3 regions of the Microcoleus sp. B4-D4 genome follow, and region 2 is predicted to be linked to each of the others. Evidence: riboswitches for the same ligand, from Rfam matches in the RefSeq annotation. Region 2 holds a riboswitch; each other region holds the start of a gene.
What was found. A riboswitch is a leader RNA that binds a small molecule or an ion and turns the genes downstream of it on or off. The one in region 2 is predicted to bind cobalamin.

Region 1 (10,697 bases), on a different contig from region 2:
GGTGCGAGTAAACCCCTTTGAGGGGGAGGAGACGGATGATGAATTGAAGTATTTGCTGCTTTACTTGGATCGACTCAGATATGAAGAAAATATCCGCAGTGTCGAGAAAAGGTTCTGGCGGAATCAGCTTGCCAGATCGATCGGCGAGTCAGAAATATCAAACCCACAGCAAGTGACATCCCCAATCGATGAAGTTGATTAACCCCCAACTTTAGGCTAAAATGATTGAAAAGTATTCATAACAAGCCTAGAGGCGCTGAGGTGAATCCTAACCAGGCAACTGCTAAAAACAAAAGTCAGAAAACACCAGGCAAAACCCCCTTGGGTTCCAGTCATTACGGCTTGTTAGGACTCCATCCTTCCGCATCGCCGATCGAAATTCGCCGATCGTACCGGGAACTGAGCAAACTCTACCATCCCGATACCACCGACCTGCCGCCCTCCGTCGCCACCGCCAAATTTCAGCAGCTTAACAACGCCTACGCCACCCTCAGCAACCCAGAACGCCGCCTCGCCTACGACCTCAAAATAGGCTACTCTCGCGTGAACGTGATTCAGTCGCCCCCTGGTTTTAACACTCCGGTTTCTCGATCGCGTGAAAAAACTTCTAACTCGGCTTATCTAGACCCCACGGATCGCCCTCTTTCCCCAGGAGAAATATTCGCCCTGTTTATCATGGGAACTACTTTAATCGGATGTTTGGTACTGGCGATCGCGATCGGCTTAATTCGCGGCAATTAAACGCTCAAATCCCCAATCCAAAATCTCCCAATCTAAAATCTAAAATCTAAAATCCCATGACTCTTCCTTCCGCTGATACTCCTTTGTACAACCATCCGCTGCCAGAAATCGAGCAGTGGCTAAAAAGCCGCGGCTGCGAGCAAGACCGGCAAGAACTACACTGCTGGCAGATCGATCGACCTACCTGGAAAGCAGAACTTTTCCTCGATATCGACCAAATCACCGTCCGCTACATTGACGCAGGGGCCGACGGTAAAGACATTCAACGAGCCTTCAAATACTCTCTCTCGCGTCACGACATTGAAGATGCCGTTTTCTCGGGCCCCTAATTTGATTTTAGATTGGCGATTTGAGATTTTTAGATTTGTAATCAAATCGACGATCTAAAATCGGATTGTTCTGTCGATCGAGACATCGGTGAAATTGCTATGAGATTTTAGATTGGGAATCAAGCGAGAATCCACATCTAATTAGAAACTGACAAATCAACCAAAAAATCTCAAATCTCAAATCCCAAATCCTTAGACTTTGCCAAATCGGCGGCTGCGTTTTTGATAATCCGACAAAGCGCGGTGAAACTCCGATCGATCAAAATCCGGCCACAGCGTCTCAGTAATGTAAATTTCCGCATAAGCCATTTGCCACAGCAAGAAATTGCTCAACCGCATTTCCCCGCTAGTCCGAATCAGCAAATCCGGATCGCAAACATCAGCAGTATACAAATAGCGTTTAAATAAAACCTCATCAATCTCCTCCGGCTGCAACTTGCCTTCTTGTACTTGAGTGGCGATCGCCCGACAAGCCTGTACAATCTCCTGGCGGCCGCCATAATTCGTCGCCACCCGAAACAAAATCCCCTGATTGTGCTCCGTTGCGGCTACAGAACGCTCGATTTCTGCCTGCAAAGACCTCGGCAAAGCCTCCAAATTCCCCATAAATTGAATTTGTACGTCCTCGTCCACCATCTCCCGCAATTCTTGTCGCAGCTTGCCTTCAAACAAACTCATCAAAAAATCCACCTCTCCAGCCGGCCGCCCCCAGTTCTCCGTCGAAAAAGCATAGGCCGTTAAAGCTGGAATCCCCCAATCTTTGCAGCAGCGCAACAATTCCTTCAGGGCGCTAGCCCCCCGGCGGTGTCCCGCAATCCGCGGCAACCCCTTATTCTTAGCCCAGCGCCCGTTGCCATCCATAATCACTGCTATGTGCTTAGGCAGTAGTTCTTGTTGTAGATCCTCCGGCAGCTTTTCCAAGCAAATTCCTTGACTCATGGTTTCTCCCGATTACCCGACTAACGGCGCAGTATCCGCTTTAACAGTGTCACTCCCTTCAATCCTATCTGCCGTCCGAAATTGCCGATCGGAATTGGAGCCACAACTCTTTCTCCCTCCGACGGAAACAGCTTTGCTTCCAGCAATTCCTTAAGTTTGCTGCTAGTCAAAGGTCGATTTAACATTCCCATCTGCGCTAGAGAAATCGAACCCGTTTCCTCAGACACCACCACGCACACGCAAGCTTGCACCCGTTCGGTAATCCCCATCGCCGCCCGGTGGCGGGTTCCCAACTGTCGCGACGCGCTGCGATCGGACAAAGGCAAAATTACCCCCGCCGACACAATCCGCGAAGCTCGAATCAACACCGCACCATCGTGCAGCAAAGTTTGCGGCTGAAAGATTGTCTGCAACAATTCTTTAGAGACTTCAGCATTTAGCTTGACTCCCGGCACTGAAAAATCCCGATCGTCGATCGGAGAATCTGTTTCTACAATTAATAAAGCGCCCGTGCGGTTTTGCGAAAGTTCTTTTACTGCGTCCACAATTTCATCTATTACGCTGTCCGGTGCGGGAGTTGGTCGGCGATCGCGTCCAAACAATTGTACAATTTCCCCCCGCCCTAATTGTTCCAGAAATCGGCGAAACTCCGACTGCAATATTACCGCCATTGCCACAGCAGAACCTGTCACCAAGCTGTTGAGGGCAACGTGCAACAGTCTCAATCCAGCCCAGTTGCTCAGTGCCGTCGCCAGCATCAAAATAATAAATCCCCGTACCATCCACAGCGTCCGGCGCTCCCCGACAATGACGAGCACCAAATACGCAAGCGTAAATACCAGTCCAATATCGATCGCCTGAACCAATAAGGACTCAACGAGGCCAAAGTTATAGCCAGATTGTTGATTGTTCATGGTTCATCGAACGCTACCGCCTGTGAACCGCGAACCGTGATGCACTCGAACCCGTGAACCATGAACAGTTGTTATTCCAATCGCGTGACTAAACAAGCCAAAAGTAAAAAGTTAAAAGACAATCATCAAGAAATCAAAATGAATTATCTTACTTTTTACTCTTTACTTTTTATTTTTTACTTCTTACTTTTGAGTTCCGAGTCGTGCCGGAAGGCGATCGAGCCTCAGCAAATCCTGGTAAGTTTCCCGCTGTAAAATCGTGTTAACTTCCCCATTTTTCACTAAAACCGCTGCCGGTCGGGGTACTCGGTTGTAGTTAGAAGACATACTGTAATTGTATGCTCCTGTCGCCGTAACGGCGAGAATATCTCCGGCGTGACACTCTGGCAATTTAGCATCTTTAATCAGAACATCGCCTGACTCGCAGTGTTTTCCAGCAATTGTCACTGTTTCCGTTAAGGGATCGCGCATTTTGCCGGCTGCGAGGATTCGATACACTGATTGATAGGTAATAGGACGCGGATTGTCCGACATTCCCCCATCCACAGCTAAATACGTCCGCATTCCCGGAATAACTTTTTGAGAACCTACGGTGTAAGCGGTGACGCAGGCTGTACCGACGAGCGATCGACCAGGTTCGCAAAGCAATTTCGGTAATGGCAATTGGTGCCGCTCGCAAGCTGCTACCACTGCGGTGCAAATTGTCCGAGCCCAATCGTCAATGCTAGGAGGATCGTCCGTTTCAGTATAGCGAATGCCCAACCCACCGCCAATATTAATTTCTGTCGCAGGCAAATCATAACTTTGTGCTTTTGTCAAGGCCTGAATTATGACCTCGGCTAAGTCGTCGTGGGGTTGAAGTTCAAAAATCTGAGAGCCGATGTGAGCGTGCACTCCCACACAATATAAGGACGGCTGTTCGCTGATGAACTTAAATACTCGATCGAGCGAATTGGGATCGAAGCCAAATTTACTGTCGATTTGACCAGTCTGAATGTACTCGTGGGTGTGACACTCAATTCCCGGAGTAAACCGCACCATAACTCGTGTCGGCCCGCCTGTTTTACTGGTGACACCCAATTTTCCCAACTCAGAAAGAGTTTCTAAATCCTGCCAATTGTCGGCTACGGTAATGCAGCCGCTTTCGACAGCTAGCTGTAATTCCTCGCGGGACTTGTTGTTACCGTGGAAATAGATTTTGTCATGGCTAACGCCAGCTTGCAGTGCAGTGTAAATTTCCCCTGCAGATACTACATCTATTCCTAAACCTTCGGAAGCTGCGATCGCGCAAACCGCCAAACAACTCCAAGCCTTAGAAGCATAGAGCACTTGAGTTTCGCCCGGATAGTAACGCCCAAAAGCATCCCGGTACTGCGTGCAAGCCGCCCGCAGCGTTTCTTCGTCTAAAATGTACAGTGGCGAGCCAAATTGCTCCACCAAAGCTGTCACTTCGCAGCCTCCGATTTCCAGCCGGTCTCGGCTGTTAACGCGGGCTGTCAGCGGTAAAAGTTCTTGATTGGGCGATCGGCTTGAGAGAGCCTCTTGAGACTCAGACAGGTACTGAAGTCCAGATTCCGCCCTCAGAGATTGAGTAGATACCATCGGCGCAATAACTATCCTTGGTGATTATTCATGTGTCAGCAGTCCTCAGCCGGCAGCGAACAGTCGCTGCTGTAGACTAATGTTAGGAGACTGATTAGCAATTACTCGACAATAGCAAAAAAAAACTAATCGCTACTTTATTTTCTAGTGTACAATTTACTGCCGTGCGTTTTCTAGAAATTAAACAGATCGCCACCGAACACCTCAACAGTGCGGTCGAACTCGATCGCCTTTGTTTTGGCGGACTTTGGACGATCGAAGGCTACAGGCGCGAATTAGACAGTCCTAACAGCGATTTACTGGGTTTGTGGACATGGGAAATTGAGGACTCTGAATCAAGTCAAAACCGGGCGGGCACGCACCATCCACCGCCCCTACAGATTCCCCCAACTCTCATCGGTTTGGGTTGTCTGTGGGCAATTTTAGAAGAAGCTCACATTATTATGCTGGCAATTCATCCTCAGTTTCAAGGGCAGGGTTTCGGGCAAGCTCTGCTTTGGGCGCTGCTAAAATCGGCTTGCGACAGGCAATTGGAGCGATCGACTTTAGAAGTGCGGGACTCGAATTTGGCGGCAGTGGCGCTGTACAAAAAATTTGGATTTAAAGAAGCCGGACGGCGGAAACGATACTACGAAGATACTGGAGAAGATGCTCTGGTGATGTGGCGCAGCGGTTTGGAGAAACCGGAGTTTCAGCAATATTTGGCGGTTGAAAAAGTGCAAATTTGCGATCGGTTGCAGAGAGAAAACTTCACATTGGGCGATCGATTTAAATACTTGTGATTCTGAGTGATGCGAAGAATCTACCGTATATGTGAGTGTTGCAGTTTGTTGCTGAATCGGGACTTGAACGCAGCGATTAATTTGGTCGAAGTCCCACGAAATCGAGTCAAGATAGCTAATCCTGAATTCACGCCCTCTGACGCTTAATCGTAACCGTATTTTTCAACTATATTGCGAAAAACCGGGTGGTAGCGGGCGTGAACGCGGCTGTAAGCGCTGGTGTCGCCTAAATTGTCAAGAAGAAGTTTCTTGCCAACAGGGTTGAGGTTAGCAGCGATGTAGTGCTGGTGTCGCCTGGATTGTCAAGAAGAAGTTTCTTGCCAACAGGGTTGAGGTTAGCAGCGATGTAGTGCTGGTGTCGCCTGGATTGTTAAGAAGAAGTTTCTTGCCAACAGGGTTGAGGTTAGCAGCGATGTAGTGCTACTGCAACTAACGGGCAGCAGTTGTTTTTCGCGTGTAGGATGCGATAACGGGCGAACCCTGGTTAGTTCGCGTTAGTTTGGTTAGAAATTGTGTACTGTAGGGCGTTGCTGATTTACGGTATGAAAGGCTAAATATGCAAGTCATAGAAACCAGAATCCACAAAACTTCTAAATTTTCAATTTATTTTTTTCATACCCTGATTAAGCGACGCCTGAATTTACTATTCCGATGAAGAGAGGATTTAATATAAGGCAGATTAAGCCAGAGCGACGCAGATAGTTTCAAGAGATGAACAAAGCGAGGGTGGGCGGGTTTTTTATGATTGTTTGCGAGTGTCAAAATCACTAGCTAAACCCGCCCTGCAAAGATGCGTTTTTTACCAGAAAGCAACAGTCAACAGTCAACAGTCAACAGTCAACTGAAGCTTACTTAGCTTGACAAAAGGTTTCGTAAACCCCATCAAGCAGTAAATTAAGAGCAGAAGTTGCTTTCTCAGCAGCTAACAGCGCTTCCTGTTGTGCTTCTTCAGTTTCACAAACCTGTAACAAAGCTTCGCGAGTGGCTTCGGAGTGGAACTCGTCGGCTTTTTCGTGAACTTGAAAGAAAGATAAAGCTGCTTGTGAATCGATGCCGTAAAATTCCTTTAAACCAGCGATTTTGGTGGTGGAAACTTCGGGGATTTGTGCTTCGTAAGCGTAGAGGGCGGCTAAACCTTTGGCGGGAGATTCGCTGCGGGCTAAGTCTTTGAGAATGCGGACGGATTCGGTGGTTTTTTCTAAGTGTTCGCGTTCGAGAACTGCGTTTCTGTCTAAACCCAAACCTTCGGCAAAGCGCAGCCACAGTTCGGGGTGATTAGCAGCGCCTCTCTCTTCTTCTATCAGGTTTTCGAGGAGCATTTGACGAATTTTGATGTCGTCGCAGGCGGCGTGGGTAGCGCTGACGTAGGTGGGGAAGTTGTGGACTTGCAGGTAGTATTCTTGTGCGTATTCTTGCAGCATTGCGATGTCTAGTTTGCCTTCGTTCCACATTTGGTAGAATGGGTGTTTCAGCAGGTGATTTTGGTCGAGAATGCTGTTGAGTTGTTCGAGAAATTGCTGTTTGTTCATAATTGTCGATCGCCCTTAAGGATAGTGCAGCAAACCTGCGATAAAATGGGTTAGTAGTGAGGAATTCAGTCCTTGACTAAAATGTTATCGTAATCTAGCATTTTGTCAAGACTAAATTTTCAATTGTTTGTGTTTGGATCGAATCGTTGTTGATGCTGATATCGCGGGCGATTATTATTAACCGCCATCGAAGTTGTTAGCGGGTGCCTCTGTAAGTGTCCACAGCATAAAGCGGACTGAAATCCGCACTGCGAACCGTTTGTAGTGAGATCGTTCGCACGCGATATGACTAAGAATTTCGGATAATTAACTGCTAATTATAGCTGCAATTCGATCGCGCTCTAACTCTCTTCCGATCAGCACTAATTTGGTTTGACGGAGTTCGGAAGGTTGCCAAGGGCGATCGTAAAAATATTCTATACGATCGCCCACACCTTGCAACACCATCCGCATCGGCTTCTTGGGAACCGCCACAAACCCTTTAATCCGATAGATTTCTTCTTGCTGCATCAAGGCTTTCAGCTTTTTCACCAAAGCTTCGGGTTCAAATTCGCGATCGGAAACAAAGAAAGTCGAGTTAATATCATCATCGTGCTCGTGTTCCTCCTCCGTGTCGTGGTGACTCGGGCGGGACTCCAAATCATCCTCAACCGCCGCATTAAATCCCAACAGCACATCAGGGTTAATTTCGCCACCCTTAGACGGAACAATTTTCACACTCGGGCGCAACTCTTGCTGCAACCAGGTTTGAACTTTCTGTTGAGTTTCCGCATCCACGCGATCGACCTTCGTTAACAGTACCATATCAGCACAGGCCAACTGGTCTTCAAACAATTCCTCGATCGGAGTTTCGTGATCCAAACTATCATCAGCCTGCCGCTGCGCCATCAAAGCATCGATATCACCGACAAAATTACCGCTAGCAATAGCTTCGCAATCAACAACAGCAACCACACCGTCTACAGTAGCGCCAGTGCGAATTTCCGGCCAGCGAAAAGCTTGAATCAAAGGCTTAGGAAGTGCCAAGCCAGAAGTCTCAATCAAGATACAATCAATTTGGTCTTTGCGCTTCAATAACTCCTGCATAGTCGGCAAGAATTCCTCTTGAACAGTGCAGCAAAGACAACCATTTGTCAGTTCAACAATATTGCTGCTGACAGTTTCTTCTTCATCGCAAACTTGGCAATCGCGCAGCAACTCTCCGTCAATTCCAATCTCGCCAAATTCGTTAACCAGAACAGCAATGCGGCGGCCTTGATTGTTTTGCAACAAATGGCGAATTAAGGTAGTTTTGCCGCTACCGAGAAAACCAGTGATAACCGTAACAGGAATTTTGTGCATTGATAATTTTGTTTTTTGTTTTGTGATGGGATCTTTCGTTCCCAGGCTCTGCCCATAGGTGAGAATTTAAGACTAAAACCCACAATAAATGTCGTTTTTATGCGAAGTCTAGATCCCCCTAAATCCCCCTTAAGAAGGGGGACTTTGAGCATATTTCTTGTCCCCCCCTTATTAAGGGGGGTTAGGGGGGATCTAGACTTCGCATAAAAACAAGAGATCCGGTCGGCTTGACGTTAAGTTGTCACCAATAAGCAGAGCCTGGTAACGAGAAAAGGCTCTAATTAGGCAGCGGCGGAATTTTAGCCAAAACGCCTTTTTTCAGAGCTTGAGGACGCTCTGACCAAGGCAACAAACCATCCGGTTTAGCATAGTATTGACCCGCGCATTCCAGTACAGCCTCGATGCTTTCCGGCTCATTTGCAGGCAAATCACCAAATAGATAAGTGTACTTTCCCACAGCAGCAAAAGACACCGCACAAGAGTGACTGCAAGCACTCATGCACTCAACTTCTTGAATCTCAAATCGATCGCAAAACTCCCAATCTTTAGCAAGTTTCGATAAATCTTCCATAAATTGTTGGCCGCCGCTTTTGCCTTCGCGCTTGCCGTCTTTCCAAATACTAGCGCAAGCAGTACAAACAAACAGACTGTGCTTTGTGCGTACAGCAGCATTAATTCCATCCATCATCCGTACCTCGCAGATGCGTTCAAAAGTGAGTTAGATATCGGCGGGCATTCTGACTTTATAAACCACAAGGGTTTCATTACAGTTGCGGGACAGCGCCGGACTTGCACCGAACTTTCCCCGTTTCCTCTAGCGGCTGCTCCCCGCTAGAACCGATCGCAATTTCACATCATACCGCACTTGGCGCCCTTTTCCAAAAAAGTTATCTTGGTAAAAGCAAGTTTTAATATCTACACACATAAATCAACCCCGTTCTTAGCAAGGATTTTAGTCCTGACATTCCAATTTTTTAAGGATTGAATTCCTGTATAATTGTAAGTACGATAGTCCGAGGATGTACTATGACTGCATTAACAGAAATCCGCGAACAAGTAGTTGAGGAAAAAGTTGAGAAAAAAGTAAATACTTATTACTCTCCTGAAGAGTATTTAAAACTGGAAGAAATCGCAGAATTTAGAAGTGAATATCAGGATGGCAGGATAATCCCTATGACAGGCGGAACACCAAATCACAATCAAATAGCTCTTAATTTGAGCGGTACACTAAATTTTGCTACGAAAGGACAACCGTATCGAGTATTTATCAACGATTTGCGTTTGTGGATACCGTCGAAGCGGGTTTATACTTATCCTGATGTAATGTTGGTGGCGGGGAAATTGGAGTTTGCTGAGGGTAGGAAAGATACGATTACTAATGCGGTGATGGTGGCTGAGGTTTTATCGCCATCGACGGAGGATTATGACAGGGGCGGCAAGTTTAAGCTTTTCCGTTCTATTCCTAGTTTTCGAGAGTATGTTTTGATCGATCAATACGAGATGCACGTTGAACATTTTTGCAAGACGGATGATAATAAGTGGGTCTTGTCTGAGTATGATGGTGCTGATACGGTATTACAATTGAGTTGTGTGGAGTTTGAGATGCGGTTGGGTGATATTTACGATCGCGTGGATTTTGAATCTGAATCTGAGGAGTGAGGGTGATATTAAAACCACTAATTTCGGGGCGATTGGAAATCGCGTCTACACAAACAAAGTCCGCGCAACGCGAGACGGGGAGAACAAGTAGAATCTCGGAAACATTATGAGATTTGAAAAGTCTGCCTGTAAAAGTTGAGAAAAACCTAATGATTGCCAGCAAAAATTCTCCTGATGTTTCAGTTAAAGACTATTTAGAAGGTGAACTAATAAGCTCGATCGCCCTTTGTCAGAGAATGCTGAGAAGAAGAAGGGCGATCGTAATTATTAAGATGTTTGCTGAAAGGCGATCCTTACTAAAACCCAAACGCTTTAGTAATCAATGGTAGTAACTTGCTACACGATTCTACTAATTGGGTTGCTGTTGGTATCCCAGAGATAATACGTCCAAGCATCCTACCTGCTTTTGCAGCTTTCTCCTTCATTCCCCCATCATTAGGATTTTGAGCAGCTTCAGCTAAATCTTTTACTTGATCTAAAGCGTCATTTCTGTCAATTTCACTCAAGTTTGGATCGGCTTTAATTGCTGCTTCTAGCTGCGTCAGTAATTCTTTGATTCCGGGTTTATCGGCTTCAGACGATGAAGGTAACTCGTTTATAGCGAATGAAACATTTCCTCCAACGTGACTTGATGAACTACCTGCAACATCACCAGCGTTAACAGAACCTCCAACACTTCCTCCGACTTGAACTTTACCTTGTTTATCTTCCATTATTCCCTCCTAATTAATTTTTTTTTTGGATAACACCGTTATTTCTAGTCGTTTCGCGAGACATCTCTTCCAACTTGACTTGATGAACTGCCTCCAATATCACCTGCTGTGACAGAACCTCCAACACTTCCTTCTATTCGGATAGATC
Region 2 (10,697 bases):
GCCCAGTAGGGAACCTCAGCCGGATCGACATCGGCGATCGCCTTAATTCGCTGATTTGGCATAGTTGCGCGTTCTATATATAGTGCGCGATCGAACTGTCCCAACTCAATCAGCACCTCCCGGACTTTCGCAAAGTGCCTCCCCAGCTTAATAATCACAGCAGCATCAACCAGCGCCAGCCGATCGCGCAAAATCTCCGCATCCAGCGTCGCAGGCATAATACTTAACACATCGTTACGATAAGTTAACGGTACTCCCAGCGCACTCGCACTCGCCATAGTCGAAGAAATTCCCGGCACAACTTCGGTAGTAAACTTTCCCGACAAACGGTTGAACAAATACATAAACGAGCCGTAGAGAAAAGGCTCACCCTCGCACAAAACCGCCACATCCCGGCCCTCAGTGAGGTGGGTGGCAATTTTCTCGGCAGCAACATCATAATAAGGTTGCGACGATCGCGTCGGACTAAAAGGCAACGGCATCGGAATCTCAATTTGTTCTGGACGCAAATAATCTGCGACGATCGCCCGCGCCAGCACCTTACCATTTTCCATCGCCGGATATGCAATGACCGGCACCGATTGCAAAATCCGATAAGCTTTCAAAGTAATCAATTCAGGATCGCCAGGGCCGATGCCCAATCCGTACAATTTACCAGCAGTCTCAGTCATAATTCGTCCTCTTTAGCTAAAGCATTCACGGCCGCCGTTGCCATTGCACTGCCACCGCGCCGCCCCTGCAGCGCGATAAATGGCACTCCCCGACTGTTGGCTGCGAGTTCGGCTTTAGATTCGACCGCCCCCACAAATCCTACCGGAAAACCGAGAATCAAGGCAGGTTTGGGGGCTCCAGCATCCAGCATTTCCAGCAGTCGGAACAAAGCAGTCGGGGCATTGCCAATTGCCACCACCGCACCACCTAAGTTATCTAGCCACAAATCCAGTGCCGCAGCCGATCGAGTATTTTCGATTTGGCGCGCCAACTCCGGGACATCGGGATGCCAGAGGGTGCAAATCACCTGATTGTTAGCGGGAAGCCGCTTGCGGGTGATGCCTTCGGCTACCATCCGCGCATCGCACAAAATCGGCGCGCCTGCTGCGAGGGCTTGACGTCCGTGGGTGGCGGCACTGGGGGAAGCTGCTAAGTCTGTAACAATATCTGTCATGCCGCAACTGTGAATTAGTCGCACGGCGACGGATTCTAAGTCTGGCGGCAATTTTGACAAGTCTGCTTCGGCGCGGATTGTGGCGAAGGATTTTGTGTAGATTTCTGTTCCGTCTCGGATGTAGTCAATCATTTAAATAATTGGGAATTGGGAATTGGGCATTGGCCAAACAGGGCATTGGCCAAACAGGGCATTGGGCATTAAAAGACTGTACTTAACTTTATTTGAAATTGTTATTATGGGTAGTTTGTTTGATTGGTGAAATAGGTTTTTTAAATGAACCGCGAAGGCGCAAAGGGCGCGAAGTAAGAAAGAGAAGGGGAAAGGATTACAATTTTTCGGTTTTAATGGATATTTTGTGTTTTAATTCTAATTTTTGGGGATAAGAAACTCCTGCAATTTGTCGATCGCCCATCGATCGCAAAATTCGCCAAATGACTCGCCCGGTTCTCGAAATTGCTGGTAGGCGCGCAGCATTTGCTCGATCGCGCGGGGCATTTCGGCTACAGTCACGGCGGGGAAGATTTGCCGTCCAAAGGGCTGGTCTTTTTTACCTACATAAATGTTGTAACCTGCGATTGTCTGGTTTTCCTGCTGTATCTGAATTCCTATTAGGGTGATGTCCATTGGCTGGTGTTGGGCGCAGGATTTTTCGCAGCCGCTGAAATGGATATTGATCGATCGGTCGATCGTCAGTTTTTGCGCTAAATCCTTGGCCATTGTTAGGGCGTGACTTTGAGTATCTGTCGCCGCCGACGCGCAGCCGCTGCTACCGGCGCAAGCAACTAAGCAGGAATCTAGATTAGTTGCGGATGAGTGCAATCCTAAATCGGCGATTTGCTGTTTGACCTCAAAAACTTGGGAATTGGGGATGTCGGAAATCAGCAGATTTTGCCACGGTGTAAGCCTCAGAGTGCCGTTGGCGAGATTTTGGGCTAAGTTTGCCAAATTCCGCAGTTGCTTTGATTCTAGCTTGCCTAGAGGCAGGGCAATGCCGATGTAGGAGAAATCTGACTGTTGCTGACGGTGGATGCCGAGATTGGCGTTGGGTTCGATCGCCTTTTCTGAAAGTTCGATCGCGCTTCGCCCCAAGGGAAACGGCAATTTTGTCTCTACTTTTTCGAGATAATTTTCAACGCCCCAATCGGCTAGCAAGTGCCGCAAGCGCGGTTTTTTGCCATCAATTCGCGGTCGATTTTTGGTGTATTCCAGATAGATATTAGCGAGGGCTGCTAATACTAAAATAGTTTGCGATTGTTCGATAATAATTTCTGTATGGCTGTTCAAATACAGGCGAAAAACTATTTCAAAATTGGTCGAACTTTTTTCTGCTACTAATAAAATATCGTTCCGTAAATTGCGGATTGAAACTAATTCTCCGCCATCAAAACCAATGCTAAATTTAGCCGAAAGTTCTGCTAATTCGGGATGTGTTTGCAGGTAATCGTCCCAAGCTTTCACTAAAGGGCGAGTATCGAGTAACTGCTGTCGGTCGATTCCTGCTGTCGGGCTTGCCATCATATTGCGAATCGGGTCAACTTCAACGCGGCGAGACGCTAATCCCAATTCCTGCAAATCTTGCCAAACTTCTGGGGGAATTTCTGAGTGCAATTCTCGGATTTGCAAATTTGCCCGATTTGTGATTTGCAAACAGCCGGTACTGTAGCGATCGACTAAATTGGCGATCGACCTACATTGCTGTACGCTTAAAATTCCCCCCGGAATTCGCATCCTCGATAAAACTCCGTCGCGGGCGCGGGAACCGTAAAATAGGCCGGGACAAGTTGGTAAATCAGTCAAAACTAACAAATAATCTCCTCCCCGTGCGACGCAGGGAATGTAAGGTAAATTTCCTGAAATCGGCATTCTGACTTTCACAGTTGCGGCACAGCGCCGGAATTGCACCGGACTTTCCCGCTTTCAGGTTTAAGAAATGTATCACAAGTCGATCGCCCGCCGCTTAAATTCTCAATTTTCTTAACAAATGCCCGCTAATTTTGTATAGTTTTCAGAGGAATAGCGAGAAACCGGCTTTTTTACCAAAAATATAAAGGTTGCAGACGGTAGATTCGCTAAAGAAACAAATTTATCTGGTTAAAATGCACCCAAGAGTGAGTTAAAATAATGACTCGCCGGCCCAGATTTATCAATCCTAAAAACAGTGCAAGTGCAGTTCTCTAGCACAGCCACAATAGATTTTTTTAAATTTTTCATCTGCGTGCATCCCTGTTGATCGGCTTGACATCTGCGGTTGACCTTTTTATCAAAAAATTATCCAATAAATACTGTAAATTTAATCTCATATTATTGTTGAAAATTGATAAATCGTAATTACCTTGGCGCAATGCACAAATGGCTTTCGGTGGTGGGAATTGGCGAAGATGGACTTTCGGGATTGAGCTCGATCGCCCGATCGTTATTCGATCGATCTAAAATCGTTGTCGGGGGCGCGCGCCACCTCGCAATGCTACCAACCGACGACACCCGCGAAAAATTAGTTTGGGCTTCACCCCTACAAACAACCATTGACGATATTATCCGCAGGCGCGGAGAATCTGTCTGCGTGTTAGCAAGCGGCGATCCGATGTGTCACGGGATTGGTGTCACGCTGTCGCGCCAAATTCCGATTTCGGAAATGATTGTGATTCCCGCAGCATCGGCTTTCAGCTTGATTTGCGCGCGTTTGGGTTGGGCTCTGGCAGATGTTGAGACTTTTAGTTTAACAAATCGCCCGATCGCCTCGATCGCCCTTGCTTTGTCCCCCGGCGCGCGCTTGCTGGTGTTGAGTGCCGATCGACACACGCCGGGAAAGGTCGCCGATTTGTTGACTGAGCGGGGGTTTGGCAGCAGTTTGATGACTGTGTTCGAGCGGATGGGGTCGGAGGCGGAACGGCGGATCGAGGGGGTTGCAGCGGCTTGGAATGTGGCGGATTTGGCGGATTTGAATGCGATCGCCATTGCAGTTGCAGCCGATCGACAAACTCTTATCCTTCCCCGCACTTCGGGTTTACCGGATGCTGCGTATCGCCACGACGGACAGTTGACTAAACGGGAGGTTCGAGCGGTTACTCTGTCTGCGTTAGCGCCGATTCCGGGGGAGTTGCTTTGGGATGTGGGGGCGGGCTGCGGCTCGATCGCGATTGAGTGGATGCGGAGTCATCGGGGCTGTCGGGCGATCGCGATCGAACGTCATCCAACTAGACTAGAATACATTGCTGAAAATGCCTCTAATTTGGGTGTTCCCGAACTCAAAATCGTGGCGGGAGACGCACCGGCAGCTTTGGCAAATTTGCCGAAACCAAGTGCTATTTTCATCGGCGGCGGTGTCACTGTTGAGGCTTTGCTGGAAACTTGTTGGAATGCTTTAAATGAAGGCGGCCGTTTGGTGGTAAATGCGGTGACAATTGAGAGTGAACTTACGGTGCTGCAATGGCATTCTTTGCACGGCGGCGAACTAATTAGGATTGGAATTCAGCGTGTTGGGGCGATCGGTTCTTTTCAGGGTTGGAAACCGCTTGCACCGGTGACTCAGTGGGCGGTAGTTAAGGGTTGAAAAAAGTGATCAAAGTAGTATAATATCAAACATAAAGATATTATCCACTAATTGCCAAGTAATCGTGACAGAAGAGAACCTATACCTCAAAAGATTCCTAGACCCCGTAAAACTTTGCAGACGGTACAAGCCCAAATTCGGGTTAGGCAATAGAGAGGAAGGATTGGATCTGGCGCGGTTCTTATTAATCTACGGAGCCGATCCTTTTTACTCATGGATTGGTCTTGATTCAGATTTGATGTACGCTGCTCACAAAGCCGCTGGTGGCATGACCTCGGTTTATCGACAAATTGGGAAAGGTTGTGAAAATTTATTCAGACAGATAATAATTGATCGAGCAGGATACGAAGATCCCAAATATGCCATGTGGTCTTACGTTACGAAGACCAAAAACGACAAGGACAAAACTTTGTCGTTGGATGCGAGGCTAGAACTGAGCGAAATTAAAAATCTTGAGGTTAGAGGAAGAGTTATTCAGTGGATAGCGGACTACAGCAGTTTTCTTAATGTTCCTGCCCCAGCAAATGGAGCCGTATTTGAAGTTCGGCAGGGATACAAAAGTAAAGACAGCAAGAGACAAAATGGTGACATAGATAATATTGCTGTTGCTTGGGCAAACGGCTACCTGCCAGTCTTTGCAATTTTTTCTTCTCAGATTGATGTCGATTTACTACTACGCTATCGAAACAGCCGTGGAGGAATGCTGATTGGCACAACATCAGGTAGCAATCAAAGTTCGCTGTTTGTTTTTTGCCAGGAAATTTTAGGCTATGATTTAGCAGCTTTTTTTCGCCGAAACTCTGAGGAAATCAAAAGCGAGATTTACACAACATTGGCAGTTTTACTAAGTGCAGACTGATGTCATATACTATTCAACAAAGATCTGACTATACTTTCAAAGCTAATCGCAATCTTGGGCGGCATGGGTGGCTTCGACTTACTCCGGCCTATGGTGTGAAACTTGTGGAAAAGCTTTTGGCTTTTGTTGAGAGAGAGTCGATTATTCTTGACCCTTTCTCTGGTACAGCTACAACAGGACTTGTTGCTGCTCAACAAGGAAACCAAGCATTCGCGTTTGATATCAACCCGTTTCTTATTTGGTTTGGGAACGCTAAATACAGAAACTATGATGAAGACTGCTTAATAGATATTTTGAACAAGGTACAACTAGCTTTAGAGGAATATAGAAGTTTAATATCTCAAGACAATTGGACGCCACCAATATTTAACATTGAACGTTGGTGGTCTAGTTACACGCTAAAACTTCTTGCATCATTGCGAATCGCTTTAGTAAACCAATTCGGAGAACCTGAAGAGAACGAGGGTTATGATATCGTTTGGATTGCGTTCTGTCGTTTAATAATTGAAACTTCATCAGCAGCTTTTAATCATATTTCTATGTCATTTAATGACACAGTTATTTCTCATGCAATTGAAGGCATAGAAGAGATTTTTTTTGAAATTATAAAATTTATATCGAACTCTGCTGAGAATACTATTATTGGTACTGCTAAGGTATTGAAAGTAGATGCTCGTAACATAGCTGGTTTAGGTAATCTCAAAGTTGATAAAGTGATAACTTCCCCACCTTACCCAAATCGGATCAGCTATATTCGTGAACTTCGTCCATATATGTACTGGACAAAATTTTTAAACGAAGCAAAAGAAGCCGGTGAGATGGATTGGTTAGCCATTGGTGGAACATGGGGCATTGCAACTAGCCGTCTCAACTCCTGGCAAATACAGGAAAAAAGCCTACCGAAGCAAATATTCTCAACTGTCGAAAATATAAGAATGTCTGGTGGGAAAAATGCACATCTTTTGGCAACTTACGTCCTAAAATACTTTCATGATATGCACTTACATTTGAGTTCTCTTAGATCTATTTTGGCAGACGATGCGGAACTACACTACATTGTTGGCAATTCAACCTTTTTTGGCAATATGGTTGCTACAGAAGCGTTACTTTCTGAATCTATGCGCCTTCTTGGATACTCAAATATTCACTCTGAAATTATTAGGAAACGGAACTCTAACAAAGCATTGTATGAATATTGTATTTCCGCAACTTGGTCAGTAAGTTGATGTAAGTTAATAAATTTGTCTATCGTTTGTTCAATGCAAAAAAAATCATAAAAAATAGTATGAACTGCAAAAAATAGATTGGGTTTAACTTGTAAACCCAATCTATTAATGAAATGAGACTTAAGACTTTAGCCTTGATTCACAACGGTTGGTTTTAAACTATTCTGCGATTCAGAAATGCGATCGACCATAGCAGCATTTACCGCCAATTCCTGAATCGGTTTCCGGGCTTCAATTAAACCCAAAGCTTTCGTGACACCTTCCGGTAAAATCACCACCAAACTGCCAGCGGGCGCTTCGTCTAGGGCTTTGTTAACAGCGGTTGTTTCGTCGAGAATCAACTCGTATTGAACTTTAGACCGATCGCCCGTGCGGGCAGAAATCCCGTCTGCAATCCCTTGGCAAATTAACTTGGCCACCACACCCGGTTCTCGCCCGCGTCTGTCAATATCTTCTTTGACAATAATGCGATCGAACATTTCGGCCGAAAGTTTGCCCAAGGTGACAAAATCTTCATCTCGCCTGTCCCCCGGCGCACCAACTACCCCGATCCGCATTCCCGGCCAATTCTGCACGAAACTGCCCAAAGCTTGGTAGCTGTGGGGGTTGTGGGCGTAGTCCAGCAAAGCGTGATAGCTGCCCAAATTAAACAAGTTCATCCGTCCGGGAGTTTGACCTACCGATGCCTGAAAGCTTGACAAAGCTGCCCGAATATCTTCTATTTTCAAGCCTTGGGCAAAAGCCGCCAAACAAGCTGCTAAAGCATTAGCAATCATAAACGGCGCGCGCCCGCCCATCGTCAGCGGCACGTTCACAGCCTGCTCGATTCTCAGCGTCCAATCGCCTTTTAAAATCGACAAGTAGCCATTTTCGTAAATCGCCGCCAGCCCGCCCGCAGCGGTATGTTTGGCAACCAGTTCGTTTTCCGGGTTCATCGAAAAATATGCAATTTGAGCCTTGACACGCGGTGCCATTTGTGCTACTAGCGGATCGTCTGCATTTAAAACTGCATAGCCTTTGGGCATTACCGACTCGACGAGGACACCCTTGAGTTTGGCTAGTTGTTCCACGGTGTCGATGTCGCCGATTCCCAAATGATCGGCTGCGACGTTCAAAACTACGCCGACATCGCACTGATTGAAGCCCAAGCCCGATCGCAAAATTCCACCTCTAGCCGTTTCCAGCACCGCCACTTCCACCGTCGGATCGGACAAAATCAAGTGAGCGCTTTGCGGCCCGGTATTATCTCCGCTTTCAACCAAATAATCGCCGATGTAAGTGCCGTCGGTAGTCGTGTAGCCGGTAATTTGACCAGTCTGCTTGAGAATGTGGGCCAGCAGGCGAGTTGTTGTAGTTTTGCCGTTGGTTCCAGTCACGGCTAAAATCGGCACCCGGCTGTGTTGAGGCGAGGGGAAAAGCATATCGAAGACTGCGCCGGCAACGTTGCGGGGCAAACCCTGACTCGGGGCGACGTGCATTCTGAAACCCGGTGCTGCGTTGACTTCGACGATCACGCCGTTCGTATCGCGCAGGGGCACAGAAATATCGTCTGTTACTACGTCAATGCCGGCGATGTCCAAACCGATGATTTTGGCCACTCTGGAAAACAGCCAGACGTTTTCCGGGTGAATTTCGTCGGTGCGATCGACTGCAATGCCACCGGTACTCAAATTTGCTGTGGCGCGCAAAAATACTCTTTCGCCCGCCGGCACTACCGAGTCCATCGCGTAGCCTTGTTTTTGCAGCAAATCGAGAGTCAATTTGTCGATCGTGATCCGGGTGAGTACGTTGTCGTGTCCGTCTCCCCGCTGCGGATCGCGGTTTACTTCTGCAACGAGCTGTTCTACTGTATCCCTGCCGTTACCCACAACGTTAGCGGGGACTCGTTCTGCGACTGCTACGACTTGTCCGTTGACTACTAACACTCTGTGGTCGCGGCCGGTGTAGTAGCGCTCGACAATGATGCTTTTTGTTTTTGAGGCGGCGCTGGCTAAGTCGTAGGCTTCTTCTGCTACTTCCCAGGAGTTGATGTCGATTGTGATCCCGCGGCCGTGGTTGCCGTCTAGAGGTTTGAGGACGATCGGAAAACCGCCCACATCTTCGATCGCCCCCTGCAGTTCGTCCAAATAATGAATCACTGTCCCTCTCGGCACCGGCACGCCGGCAGCGCCCAGAATATTTTTGGTACCTTCCTTGTCGCAGGCTAGTTCTACCCCCAAAACTCCCGTGCGGTTGGTCAGAGTTGCCTGAATCCGCTTTTGATGAACTCCGTAGCCTAGTTGAATCATAAACCGGGCGCCCAAGGGCAGCCAGGGAATCCCGCGCGCTTCTGCTTCCTTGATCAGGGTTTCGGTACTCGGCCCGAGGGCTGCAGACAAAGCAAACTCTCTGAGGTCTTTCAAATCTTGCGCTAATTCCGCCGCAGAATAAGAGCCTGTATCGGCAATGCTCTGGCACATCCGCACCCCCGCCCTGGCTGCATAGCGACCTGCTTGTTCGTTTTGATACTCGATTACTACTTGGTAAATCCCTGGTGTGGCAGTCTCGCGGGTGCGACCGAATCCGGCGGGCATTCCTGCCATTTCCTGAAGTTCTAGGGCTACGTGTTCGATTACGTGTCCCATCATTGTGCCTTCTCTGACCCGTTGCAGGAAGCCTCCCCGATGGCCGGGAGAACAGTGATGGTCGTCCAAACTCGGAAGTGCTGCGGTCAAGCCTTCGTAGAAGCCTGGAATTTCAGATGTGGTTTTATCTGCCAACTCCTCTAAATCCAGACGCATGAGTACGAGTTTGTGGCGTCGGATGCTCCAGTAGTTGGGGCCGCGTAAGGTCTGGATTTTAAGTATTTTCATCGCAGTTATAGGGGTATGGGGCGCGAAATCTTATAGGTAATTGGAGCATTTATTCAATTTGGAGCTTGATTGGACGATCGACTGTTCGCTGCGAACAGTTTGGCACTGAATTTCCAGTTATTAGCGGGAGTATCAATTGGAGATTTTAGATTTTAGATTTTAGATTTACTCCACAGATCGATCGTCTGGGAGTTCAAACAAAAGTCTAAAATCTGGGGTTCTCCACACTCATAGCGTCGCGGGCGCGATACCCGTTTTTGGGCCCGTCAGCTTTGAGAATTCATGCCCGAACGATCGGCTCAAAACAAGTAAAAGTCAAGGTTCGGCAGAAACTAGAACGCAGAAGGTAGAATTATTTTGTTGATTCTGCCTTCTGGGGTCAGTCCGTGGATGCACGGCTAATCTATTGTATTGTTGCATCCATTATTTGACCGGAATGCCACCTAATTTTTCCCGAATCAATGACTCTAATATTCTGCATTAGTTAGCTGTGCGACATTCCGAAGGCCAGCCAGACTCCGAACAAGCTGCCGATGCCATCGGTTTGCCTAGGGGCATATTGTAGCAATCTCCGTGGCACAGAACGTGCAAGCGCATATTGAACAGACTTAAGGGTTCTGTCGCTCCTACTTGAGACTCGTTGGTATAAAAGTTTTCCCGAGAATCAACAATAGTCACAGTGCCTTTACCGAGAACTTTCATAGTATCGTCTCCCTCAAACAAGGCGCAGGTATCTTCGTCAATACCAATAGCGAGGCGATCGGGATAGCAAGCCACAGCCGACAGCAAGCGAGCCATGCGGTTTCGGTTGTGAAAATGCTGATCGACGATAATCTCTGGAATAATGTTAAGTCCGTTTGCCATATCTACTAAGGAACGATTCGGCGACGCGCCGCTTCCCCCACCTGCAATCATGTGATATCCCATCACCGCAGCACCCGCGCTGGTGCCGGCGAGGGTAATCTTGCCTTCTTGAGCTTCTTTGCGAATTTTCTCCATCAGCGGGGTGTCCGCCAGTAGCCCGCAGAGCCGCAGTTGGTCG
Region 3 (10,697 bases), on a different contig from region 2:
TGACTAACAGTAGGGTTAATGATGCTAGTAATGAAAAAACTATTCTTTTGAGGATGCGTTTATTTATCATAGGATTTCCACAAGATAAGTGTTGAGTACAATTATTCAACAGGTTTCTTGGGGAGTCAATTCATAAAAATCATTAATTATGTTCATAAAAGTCATATCTTCAGTCGGGCAGGGAATTCATATCAATTCCGGTTGCGCCGGAATAATATAGAGGAGACGGCAGTGCCGTCTCCTCATTTCCTAATTTCTTCTCAACTTTGAAATGCCACACTTAACACAGTTAAAACTGTACAGCCAAACACGGCTTCAAATGTGTATCTTTGCGAAGGTTTGTAAGGGGAAGAATGCCAAACGCGCAGTTCTCCATTAAAACCGCGCGACGCTAAACTCAAGGAAACTTGACGGTAGTTTACTAAAGTTCGCTGAAGCAATTGCCCGATTAAAATGCCTAAACTACGCATTCCCAGTTTCCAAGTGCGGTAGCCACAGCGCGAGTTTTGGGCGATCCAAAGTTCATCGGCGATCGCCAACAAGCTAAAAATAAACCGATACATCAACAACAGAAGTTCTGTCAGCAACGGCGGAAAGCGCAATTTTCGGAGGATTTGCAATGTTTCAGTAAATGGTACCGTCAACAGGATGAAATACATACAGCTTGTCGATGCCAAGGTGCGCGGGAATAACAGACTCACTTGGTATAAGCCAGTGCGACTCACATACAGATAAAAATTCCCGATGCTAATCCCCCAACCTTGCCAAATATCCGAGTGAATTGCTTGGATTTGATTTAACTGAATTCCACCCATCGCCAAAGCAGGCAAACTCGTCAGCAAAAACACCAGCGGTACCGACAGCAACCGCAGATAGAGTTTCGCCGGAATTCCTGCATAAACGACGATCCAGATTGTCAACCAGAGGGCGATCGACAACTGCACCGCTACATGGGAAACCAGAGACAGAATCAAAAGGGCGATCGCAAATGATAGTTTGTGAGATGGCGGCAAACCGCGCAAGCGATTTGTATAAGCCAGACTATCAATCTGATGGTTCATTCCAAGGTTTTGCGATCGGAATTTTGCCGAGATTGCGATCGGCCTTTATATAACCCAATCACGTAGCCAATTACGCCAGCCCCCATCGCCGCTTGAGACGCAAACAGCAAACTTTCAATTTCGCCACTAGCAGGTTCAAAAAAGTGCTTGAACCAAGGTTCATAGCCCGGTTGAATCTCGGTAATTGCCTTTTGGGCTTCCCCATCAGCACCGCCGTATTCACCTCGAACAAATACTAGAGGAAGAACAGCAAGAGCAACCACAGCACCAACCAAAATCCAATTTTCTCGCGCAGTAGATTGGTGATTTCTTGTATTTTTCTGACTCATGACTTTATGACTCCTGTCTCAATAACTTCAAAGTTTCCAACTCCGGCTTTCCGTAGGAATGCAGCCAATTCCAAACCAATACAGTCAGCAATCCCTCACTAATAGCCAGAGGAACTTGAGTAATTGCAAAAATGCTAGCAAACTTGAGAAACGAAGCTACAAAACCACCGCTTGCTGCGGGAAAAGCTAACGCTAATTGAATCGAAGTCACCACATAAGTCAGCAAATCCGCCAAAGCCGCAGCACAAAAAATTGCCGCCCGCTGACTACCAGTTCGCAACAGCAAATGATAGACAAAATACGCAGCAAAAGGGCCAACAATTGCCATCGAAAACATATTTGCTCCCAGGGTTGTCAAGCCGCCGTGGGCCAACAAAACCGCTTGAAAAAGCAGCACTAAAGCGCCGAGTACAGCCATCACCGAAGGGCCGAATAAAATCGCCCCCAAACCAGTACCCGTCGGGTGAGAACAACTCCCCGTTACCGAGGGAATTTTTAAAGCAGAAAGCACAAAAGTAAACGCGCCCGCCAAAGCTAACAGTAATTTAAGTTCCGGGTGTTCTTTGGTAATGCGGGCGATCGATCGCAAACCAACTAGAAAAAAAGGTAACGCCACAATCCACCAAAACGCCGCCCATTGCACCGGCAAAAAACCTTCCGAAATGTGCATAGCTGCGGCGGGCGTTGCCGAACCGAGGACAATATAACAACTCAAGCCAGCCATCAATCCCAGGCTGACTAATTTCCGATTTCTGGCCTTCACGCTGAACCTCGCAGATGAGACTATGTAAACAAACACATCGGCGGGCATCCTGACTCAGAAAGCGACATGGCTTTCATTACAGTTGCGGGACAGCGCCGGACTTACACCGAACTTTCCCCGTTTCCTCTAATGGCTGCTCCCCATTAGAACCGAATGATTAGCTTAGTATAGTCGATCGCGCAACTCTCAGCCGAATATTTTACCAAAATTATTTCAAATTAACTAGCTTAGATTGTGTCCGACAGCTTCAAGTGTCATTGCAAAGAACGAAGCAATCGCCAACACTTAGGATTGCTTCGTTCATCGCAATGACAAACAATAAAACTGCCAGCAAACACAATTTAATCTATCTTCCTTCGCGTCCTTTGCGTCTTCGCGGTTCGTTAAAATCTTTAGGAAATACAAAATTACAGCCAAACAACTAAACGCTATAATATTAATGAGTTTTGAGGAAACCCGCCATGTTAAATTACAACTTTCCGACGCACTGGCCCTCAGCCGACGAACTACCAGACTCAGATGAAACACCAGTGGATAACGAACTGCAAGAATTAATCCCAGGATTGCTAAAAGCAATATTGCTCATACTTTGGGCAGAACGCATGGACTGGTTTTTTTGTATAGATATGGGTCTTTACCATCACCCGGAAAAACCTCCGATTGTGCCAGATGCCTTCTTGAGTTTAGGGGTGCAACGGTTTTCTCGGGAAGAATTACGTCCCAGTTACGCAGTGTGGGAAGAAAAGGTGATGCCAATTTTTGTCCTCGAAGTCGTTTCCCCGACTTATCGACAAGAATACACAGATAAGTTGGAAGAATATCAACGTTTAGGTGTACTGTATTACGTCATTTATTCTTCCAGTCGTCGCGATCGACCCCATTTGGAAGTACATAAGTTAGTCAATGGAAAGTATGAGTTACAGCCAGGAAATCCTGTTTGGATGCCAGAAATTGGTTTGGGGATTGGCTGTGAAAGGGGCAATTATTCTGGGGTGACAAGGGAGTGGTTGTATTGGTACGATGCTGATGGCAAACGTTATTTGACTCCTGAAGAACAGGTGAAAGAATCGGCGCTGCGCGCACAACAGGAATCGCTGCGCGCACAACAGGAAGCCCAGCGCGCAGATCGCCTAGCTGAACGATTGCGAGAGTTGGGGATAGATCCTGATAATATAAGCTGATTGCAGTCAAGAGTGCGACACAGATGCACTCTGCGGGCGATCGCCAATCTGAATTTTTCCACGCCCGATCCGATCGCCCTCAACCGAGAATCTTCGAGAAAAACCCGCTTTCTGCGTTCGGGAATGTATAAATATTTATCCAAAAAATTAGGAAATATGCGGCTTTATTTGGAACAGATAGATAGTTTGATAGCAAACATTGAAATGCAGCTCAAAACAATGAAAATCAGGATAGGTTATTAAATAATGGTTATGGATTTGCGTTTTTACGATGTCATCGGCTTTGGTGACGAAGTTCCTGGAGTTCTAGCCGTTATCTCAGCAGCCAGAGAATACCGTCGCCGGACAAAGCTTTATCCGCGAGTTTTGCTGATGTCTAAAGGAAACTTGCAAGAAGGAATTGGCGGGCATTTAGTCAGAGGCGGCCTGGCTTATTTAGATAGAAGTCAGATCGGTCAAGAACTGCGACAATCTTTAAAGTTAGATACCTTTGGTTCACCGGCGACAATCTATCAAGAGTTCCTGCAAAAATCCGGTGTCAGTGCGATCGCGCTTGACCCCCGCAAAGCCAGCGCAGCGCTACAAGAAATGCTGTCACAAGCAGGGGTCGATCTCCTCAGCAAAGTAGAAATTCAATCAGTCAATAAAGAACGCCAAAGAATTGCCAGCATAACCACATCTAGAGGCATAGTTTATGCAGGCAAGCAATTTATTGATGCTACCATCAATGCCGAATTAGCTCAAGCTGCCGGCGCGAAAAAGCTGAAGGGATTTGAAACCTTTGGTCTGCCAAACTCCGAACTTCCAGTCACCCTCGTTTTTGAAACCCAAGGACTCAGTACAAGAAGACTGAAAGAACTCGATTACAATTATCTAAAACGCTTCACAAACCTCGCGGATGCTGAGAGTCAAAAATTTTTGCTGTACGCAGCCCAGAAGGATGCCGAACTAGCAAAAGAACTCCGGCAGGAAATGCTCGACACCAGAGGAAATCTCAAAACTCTGTGGGCGGGCAACGATTACATCGACGTGCGATCGCCCGCGCTGTCTGTAGCTTACCACTCCTTTAGAGGAACAAAGCTATCTTTTCCTGAAACCGGCGTAATTTTAGACGAGGGAAATATCGCAATACTTCCCAATCAAAGACTTTCGTGGAACGCGCTGTTATTTGCAGTCACCGGCAGCGAAGCAGAAGCCTTAGCCAAAAGCGGGAGCAAACCGACGGCTAATATGCAAAAAGAGATGTTATTTGTGGCAACTTGGCTGAGGAGTTTGGGTGCTACTTCTGTTAATTATGCCTCAGAACTTTATATCAGACACGCAGGAAATGTGACGGGAGTTGTAGAACCTTTGACTGGCGCACAAATGCTGTTAGGTGGCGTACCGGCTAATCAGGCACTAGCAACATTTAGCTATCATTTTGATGTACGCGGAGGCATCCCTGGTGTGGGGGAGAAAGCCAAGAGTTTAGGGTGGTTTAAAAGTCTGATGTTTAAACAGCCTACCTTCAATATTGGCATCCGCCACGCATTAATGAAAAATATTCCTAACCTGGCAGTTGTCAGTCCGTGTTCTGGATTTGAAGGGTTTGCCTGTTCTGTCGGTCGAATTGTTGAATTCAACGCCGCAGTTGGTCAAGGTGTCGGTATCGCTGCCATTAATGCTATTCTAAATAAAAAAAATCTAGCTGATGTATCTAACGCAGAAGTGAGACAAGTTCTCGTTGAAACAGGTCAGTTACCTAAAATTTTTGGAGTTGCAAACAATGCTGATGGAACGCTATTAGCGCAATTCGAGACACTTGTCGGTGCGGATGCTATTGCCTAAGAAGGAAGAAGGAAGAAAGAAGAAGGAAGAAGGAGCATCAAGCGCGCCAGCTTTTGTAGTCCTGTCCTCACTCGCACGGGCTTTGATCGCCAAGCGAGCGAGGACAGCACTCAAACAAAAAATGCTTTTTACAAAAATGAAATGCTCCCCTTGAGTCTTCACTACAAACCGATAACAACTAATTTTTAATTTTTCTGGGGGCACTTCGGATGAATCCCACCCTGCAAACAAATGTAAGCAATTTGACTTCGATCTAAATTTTTAGCGTCGGCAAAATCAACTCCTTGGAATCGACCTGATTTACTACCCGCAGGATTTTGAATAAACTGATCGGAAGCTGCTTTCCCCAGAAACACAGCCCCTTGAAAATTCACTCCCGCTAAATTTGCGCCCCTAAAATCAACCGCACTCAGGTCGGCATTCCGCAAATTAGCATCTTGCAACCGAGCATCTTGAAAATTGGCGTTGGCGAGTTTAGCAGAACTCAAATCGGCATTTTGTAAGTTCGCACTTTTCAAATCTGCACCGGATAAATCTGCACCTTGCCATTCCGACTTAGACAAATTTGTCAAGGATAACTGAGTGCCTTGAGCCTTGACTTTACCCAAGCGCGCACCTGACAAATCGGCTCCAGATAAATTCGCGCTGCCGATATCTGCACCGGTAAAAGCTGCATTTTTTAACATTGCTTGCTGCAAATTTGCGCCAATTAAAAGAGCACTGCTAAAATTAGCTGAATTCAAATTGCCGCTTGACAAATTAGCTTTGTTCAGGACAGCGCGCACAAAAGTAGTGCGGTTCATGACAGCACTGTTTAAAGATGCTCCGGTTAAATTTGCTCCTTCAAAATTAGCGCTGCTCAAGTCGGAAATCCAATCGTCAAATGTACCCGGACGCCTGTCTTCGCCGGTGCCGTAAAAGCGAGTTCCCTGCAAGCTGGCATTGGTTAAATTGGTGTTTCTCAGCTTAATTCCTGATAAGTCCACTTTGTCTAATACTAAAGTAAACTGAGCGGGGCCGGCAGGAGTTTGACTTAAATCGGTGCGACTGAGATCGACACCGTTAAGCTGGCTGCTATACACTGTGAGAATTTTGCCGATCGCCCTTTGCACTGTTCGCTGACGGGTCGCCGCTAACTCGCGTTCCGGGGCCTTCCCCCGGTAACGCAGGGATTCTAGCTCGTTGCTGAGACCTTGGTTTAATCGCCGCAAGTCAGGTAAAGCTTTCGGCCCGCTACTGACTAAAGCTTGTTGGATCGCGTCCAGCATCGGGTTGCTGTCTTCTTGGGTTAGCAAATCCGCTAACAGCGGTACGGCGCGGGAGTCTTCCACCGCTCCCAAAGCCAAAATTGCCGATCGCCTCCCCGATGTTCCGCTGGGCGAAGCCGGAGACAATTTACTCACTAAAGCCACAAATAATTCGTCGTTCCGCTGGCGAGAATCCCGCATATTTGCTTGACTTTGAGTGTAGATCAAAGTGCCAACAAACAAAGTTAAAATTAATCCCGCGCTGCCAATGGTAACTATCACTAAAGTTGTGCCTGGATGTTGGCGCATCCAATTCCACAAACTGGGATCTTCTTTGACATTGGTTTCGCGAGTCAAAACCAAAGCCGCAATCTGCGCGTCTTCCTCAGTCCAATCTTGACTTTTGACAGGATTTGCAGATTGTTCGATCGATCGAGCATTGACCACCAAAGTATTCGCGAGGCGATCGTGTCCCGATTGCCGTTTGTAGCGGAATGCAAAAGCGCCGTCTGCCAGCACTGCCAAGCCGCTCAACCCCCCTAAAATGATTAAATCAGGAAACGCGCCGGATAAGCGCCAAATGCCGTAGGCTACGCCCAGAGGCACTCCCCAGCGCCCCAAACTTTCGCGGATCAGCACTCGCCTCCAACCCGGAGGAGTACCAAAAGCTGTGACGACTTTAACGGCAAACCAGCGTTTCGGGAGTGTTTGGCCGGTTCTGGCGAGCAAAAATAGTTGCCACGCCGCTAAAACTAGCGGTGCTAGCAGCGCCCCCGACCAGAATAGATTAGTTAGGGGTGCGACTCTTGGGTTGCGATCGCGCACGGGTACGCCCAAAATACGGGCTACAGTTTCCGATGTTGCCGCTACAGAGGAATTTAGGGGCACGGTTTGAGCGTCCTTGTTGACCAATGCCCCGATACTGAAGGGAACGAGGGCGCTGGCGGCAATTAAGGAAATTTCAACGGCCCAAGCGCCGCACCTACGAACCAGCAGTGGCATTTGCTGGGATTTTGTCTGCCAAGATGGAGACGGATCGGGTTGATTAATATCATCACCGGATGCGGTTGGGTTAGCCATATTTATAATTTCCTATTTTTAGTCGTTAGTTGGACGAATCAGCAGATATTGCCAATTTGTACGCTATGTAGATTAACACTCCGAGAACGGCAAGACTCATCAGGGCCGAAATTAGCTGTACTATACTATTGAAGACTGTCAGAACCACGATCGCTCCGACGGCAAAGACTGCCACTTGTCCTGGTTTGGGGAGTTTTTGAAACTTGTCCAGAAATTGATTGTAGAAGGTTCCGAGCGCTTGATAGCTATCTGGATTTTGTTGGATGAGGGACGATCGCTCTACTTTAGCTTTTAGTTGTGCGATCGCTTGCTGCAAATTGAACTTATTTTGAGGATTCATAAAAAAAATTGGGAGTTAGTTTAGCTGTACGCCGATCGTTTTAGGGCGGTCACATTAATAAGAGTCACATTAGCGTGTTCGGAACCGCTCATTATCCTCTACCGTCAAAGAAGTGGAACCTTCCGCCATTGTGTTCGGATAAATAAGGATAAAAATGAAGATATGCTATCCGTGCGATCGCCCCAGACTGCGCTTGGGTTCGATCGCAATCCTAGCCCTAGGAATGATTTTAACTGCACCGGGGGCCCTTCGGAGCCAACCGCTACAAATTGCTCCGGGATTTCGCGAACCCCTGAGTGTTTCAGGAGTCTCCGGCGGCCCGAACAATAGCGGCGACTGCGGTTTCGTGGCCGCCGGGCCGAACCAGGTGATCGAAGTAACGCAGGATTTGCCATACTGGAAAATTGCAGTACAAACGGCGGGAGCGCCGAGTTTGATGATTCAGGGGCCGAGGGGTCGTTTCTGCGTCCTACCGGCGAATGCTGGTGCGGGGAACGTAGAATTTTCCGGTTATGGGGACAAGGGGACTTATGTAATTTTCGTGGGCGATCGGGCTCAAGGTCAACACCCTTACTCTCTCTCTATCACTCAACAGCGCAACTAAAAAAGCAATTTGATTTTAGCAAATTGGTAGTAAGGACTTTAGCCCTCAAGTTGGTAGTAAGGACTTTAGTCGTCAAAGTCTGATATCGTTTCCGGTTGCATCGGAATAATAAAATCGAGTCAACAGCTAATACTCAATCATTCAGTTTTCCTACCCCGAATCAACAGTCAACAGTCAGCAGTCAACAGTCAACAGTCAACAATCAACAATCACCTGACGGTGCAACCGGAATTGACAGGATTTGTTCTCTCACCCACTTGCGAAACAATCGGAGAGTTTGACTCGTCCCCGCTGTTTGACTTTGTTCGCAATATTCAGAAATAGCTTCAATAATTGGCAGATTCGGAAATGTCGGACTAATTGCCGATTCAACATATTTCCCATTTTCAAGCACATTAATCTGAAGCCTTTTATTTTCGTACCGCCAGATTTCAGGAACTCCCAGCGCCTCGTAAGCATCCAATTGAGTTTTAGAAGTTAAATCCACTTCAATTGCTAAATCCGGTGGCGGATCGATACTTAAGTCGATGCGCTTTTTGCCAATCATTAGAGCGGAATTTTGAATGTAAAAACAGTTATCAGGCTCTATTCCTTGCAACATACTCTGGCGTTTAAAAGTCGTCGAACCAAAACATTCTCGATCAATTTCAAGTTCTTCGAGTAATATCTTGACCATATCGCCAATGATTTCTTTATTAAATTCGTGTTCTGGTAGTGGCATCCTAATCTCCAAAATTCCTTTACTGTAAGCGATTCTGGAAGCACGGTGTTCTCCCAACTCCTCTAAAATTGCTTCAAATTCCAGCCAACTTACATCATGGAACAGCACTCTATGTCCAGGCGGTACACTGATTTGTCTCAATTGCAGCGTTACCATTCCAACCTCCGATTTAATTAAGTTTATTGTAACTCAATACGATTTAGATCGGATAAGACGGCGGTTTCAACCGCGTCTACCAAAAAAATAGTCCGAATTTAGAAGGTGTAAAGAAAACAACCTAATTCCATTTGCCCGGTTTTTTTTATTTCTTCAACCCGCATCGGCGGGTTTTGTCTGTGTAGGCGCGAATTCCATTCGTCCGGTTTTCTAATCTGCTATTTTTTGTAGTTTATAAAGCTCCTTAAACTTGCGCTGCTGCTCGTTGTGATCTACGATCGGATCGGGATAATGAAGCAGCCTGCGTTCTATAGGCGAAATATTTCCTGTTAGCAAAAGTTTCGTATCAACTCGGCGCAATTCTGGAACCCAGTGCCGAATATATTCCCCTTCCCGGTCAAATTTCTGAGCTTGACTGGCGGGATTAAATATTCGCAAAGGTTTCGGGTCCATCCCGCTCGATGCGCTCCACTGCCAGCCGCCATTGTTAGCAGAAAGGTCGCCGTCAATCAAATTTTGCATGAAGTATTTTTCACCCCACTGCCAGTTAACAATTAAATCTTTCGTGAGGAAACTAGCGACTATCATCCGACAGCGATTGTGCATCCAACCAGTCTGATTTAACTGCCGCATTGCTGCATCGATAATCGGATAACCAGTTTTGCCCCTACACCAAGCTTGAAAGAGTTTTTCATCGTTCTCCCAAGGAAAATTTTTGAATGTTTGACGGTAGGGCCCATCTGCTAATTCAGGGAAGTTATACATGGCGTGTTGGTAAAATTCTCGCCACGCTATTTCCTGTTGCCAAGTGCGGATGCTTGTGCACGCTTCTTCGCTGCGGCAAGTTTCCATTACTCTCTCGGTAGCTTGCCAAACTGTGCGGATACCAATTGCACCGAATTTGAGGGCGGCGCTGAGTTGCGATGTGCCATTATTTGCTGGAAAATTGCGCTGTTCTTGATATTCGTAAATGGCGATTTCGCAAAATTCTTCCAACTTTGCTCGCGCTGCATCTTCTCCGGGTTCTATTACTAACGGATTTTCCCAAGTAAATCCCAAACTAGATGCCGTTGGCAGTGTTTCTATTGCACCTGTTTGGTTGGCGATTTCTTGTTCTTGGGCGCTTAATCCGGTCATTAATTCCAGATAAGTTATCGGCAGTGTCTCTACTGGTTCAGCTTTGGGTTTGCTGTGCCAATTTTTCCAAAATGGTGTATAAACTGTGTAGGGTTTTCCTGTACCAGTGCGAATATCGTCCGGGGCGTGCAGGATTTGATCCCAGAAATTTTTAACTTTAATTCCTGCTTGTTCGAGAGCTTTTGATACGCTGATATCTCGCTCTTTTGCATAGGGTTCAACATCCAGGTTCCAAAATACTGCTTTGGCAT

Region 1: another riboswitch for cobalamin. It lies ahead of QUB13_RS00700 (DUF1636 domain-containing protein); the one in region 2 lies ahead of cobG (precorrin-3B synthase).
Region 3: another riboswitch for cobalamin. It lies ahead of QUB13_RS02245 (energy-coupling factor ABC transporter permease); the one in region 2 lies ahead of cobG (precorrin-3B synthase).

What each region holds. Positions count from the first base shown of each region.
Region 1 is NZ_JAUBTX010000001.1:194,184-204,880, reverse strand. It holds gene QUB13_RS00745 (HAD family hydrolase) at 1-202, shown strand, start outside; gene QUB13_RS00740 (J domain-containing protein) at 262-741, shown strand; gene QUB13_RS00735 (DUF3143 domain-containing protein) at 798-1,070, shown strand; gene QUB13_RS00730 (isoprenyl transferase) at 1,263-2,009, opposite strand; gene cdaA (diadenylate cyclase CdaA) at 2,030-2,923, opposite strand; gene lysA (diaminopimelate decarboxylase) at 3,107-4,525, opposite strand; gene rimI (ribosomal protein S18-alanine N-acetyltransferase) at 4,690-5,307, shown strand; gene QUB13_RS00710 (CADD family putative folate metabolism protein) at 6,156-6,836, opposite strand; gene cobW (cobalamin biosynthesis protein CobW) at 7,143-8,177, opposite strand; gene QUB13_RS00700 (DUF1636 domain-containing protein) at 8,455-8,865, opposite strand; cobalamin riboswitch at 8,888-9,034, opposite strand; gene QUB13_RS00695 (Uma2 family endonuclease) at 9,204-9,836, shown strand; gene QUB13_RS00690 (hypothetical protein) at 9,986-10,165, shown strand; gene QUB13_RS00685 (hypothetical protein) at 10,133-10,549, opposite strand; gene QUB13_RS00680 (hypothetical protein) at 10,594-10,697, opposite strand, start outside.
Region 2 is NZ_JAUBTX010000063.1:23,094-33,790, reverse strand. It holds gene QUB13_RS27705 (precorrin-2 C(20)-methyltransferase) at 1-671, opposite strand, end outside; gene QUB13_RS27700 (precorrin-8X methylmutase) at 668-1,297, opposite strand; gene cobG (precorrin-3B synthase) at 1,535-3,031, opposite strand; adenosylcobalamin-variant (AdoCbl-variant) riboswitch at 3,018-3,097, opposite strand; gene cbiE (precorrin-6y C5,15-methyltransferase (decarboxylating) subunit CbiE) at 3,510-4,718, shown strand; gene QUB13_RS27685 (hypothetical protein) at 4,783-5,577, shown strand; gene QUB13_RS27680 (DNA adenine methylase) at 5,682-6,803, shown strand; gene cphA (cyanophycin synthetase) at 6,932-9,655, opposite strand; gene QUB13_RS27670 (cyanophycinase) at 10,136-10,697, opposite strand, start outside.
Region 3 is NZ_JAUBTX010000002.1:103,120-113,816, reverse strand. It holds gene QUB13_RS02260 (DUF2207 domain-containing protein) at 1-70, opposite strand, end outside; gene cbiQ (cobalt ECF transporter T component CbiQ) at 261-1,061, opposite strand; gene QUB13_RS02250 (energy-coupling factor ABC transporter substrate-binding protein) at 1,058-1,390, opposite strand; gene QUB13_RS02245 (energy-coupling factor ABC transporter permease) at 1,395-2,114, opposite strand; cobalamin riboswitch at 2,176-2,322, opposite strand; gene QUB13_RS02240 (Uma2 family endonuclease) at 2,615-3,334, shown strand; gene QUB13_RS02235 (hypothetical protein) at 3,347-3,577, shown strand; gene QUB13_RS02230 (FAD-dependent oxidoreductase) at 3,587-5,161, shown strand; gene QUB13_RS02225 (pentapeptide repeat-containing protein) at 5,347-7,488, opposite strand; gene QUB13_RS02220 (hypothetical protein) at 7,514-7,828, opposite strand; gene QUB13_RS02215 (hypothetical protein) at 7,983-8,432, shown strand; gene QUB13_RS02210 (Uma2 family endonuclease) at 8,635-9,309, opposite strand; gene QUB13_RS02205 (FAD-binding domain-containing protein) at 9,520-10,697, opposite strand, start outside.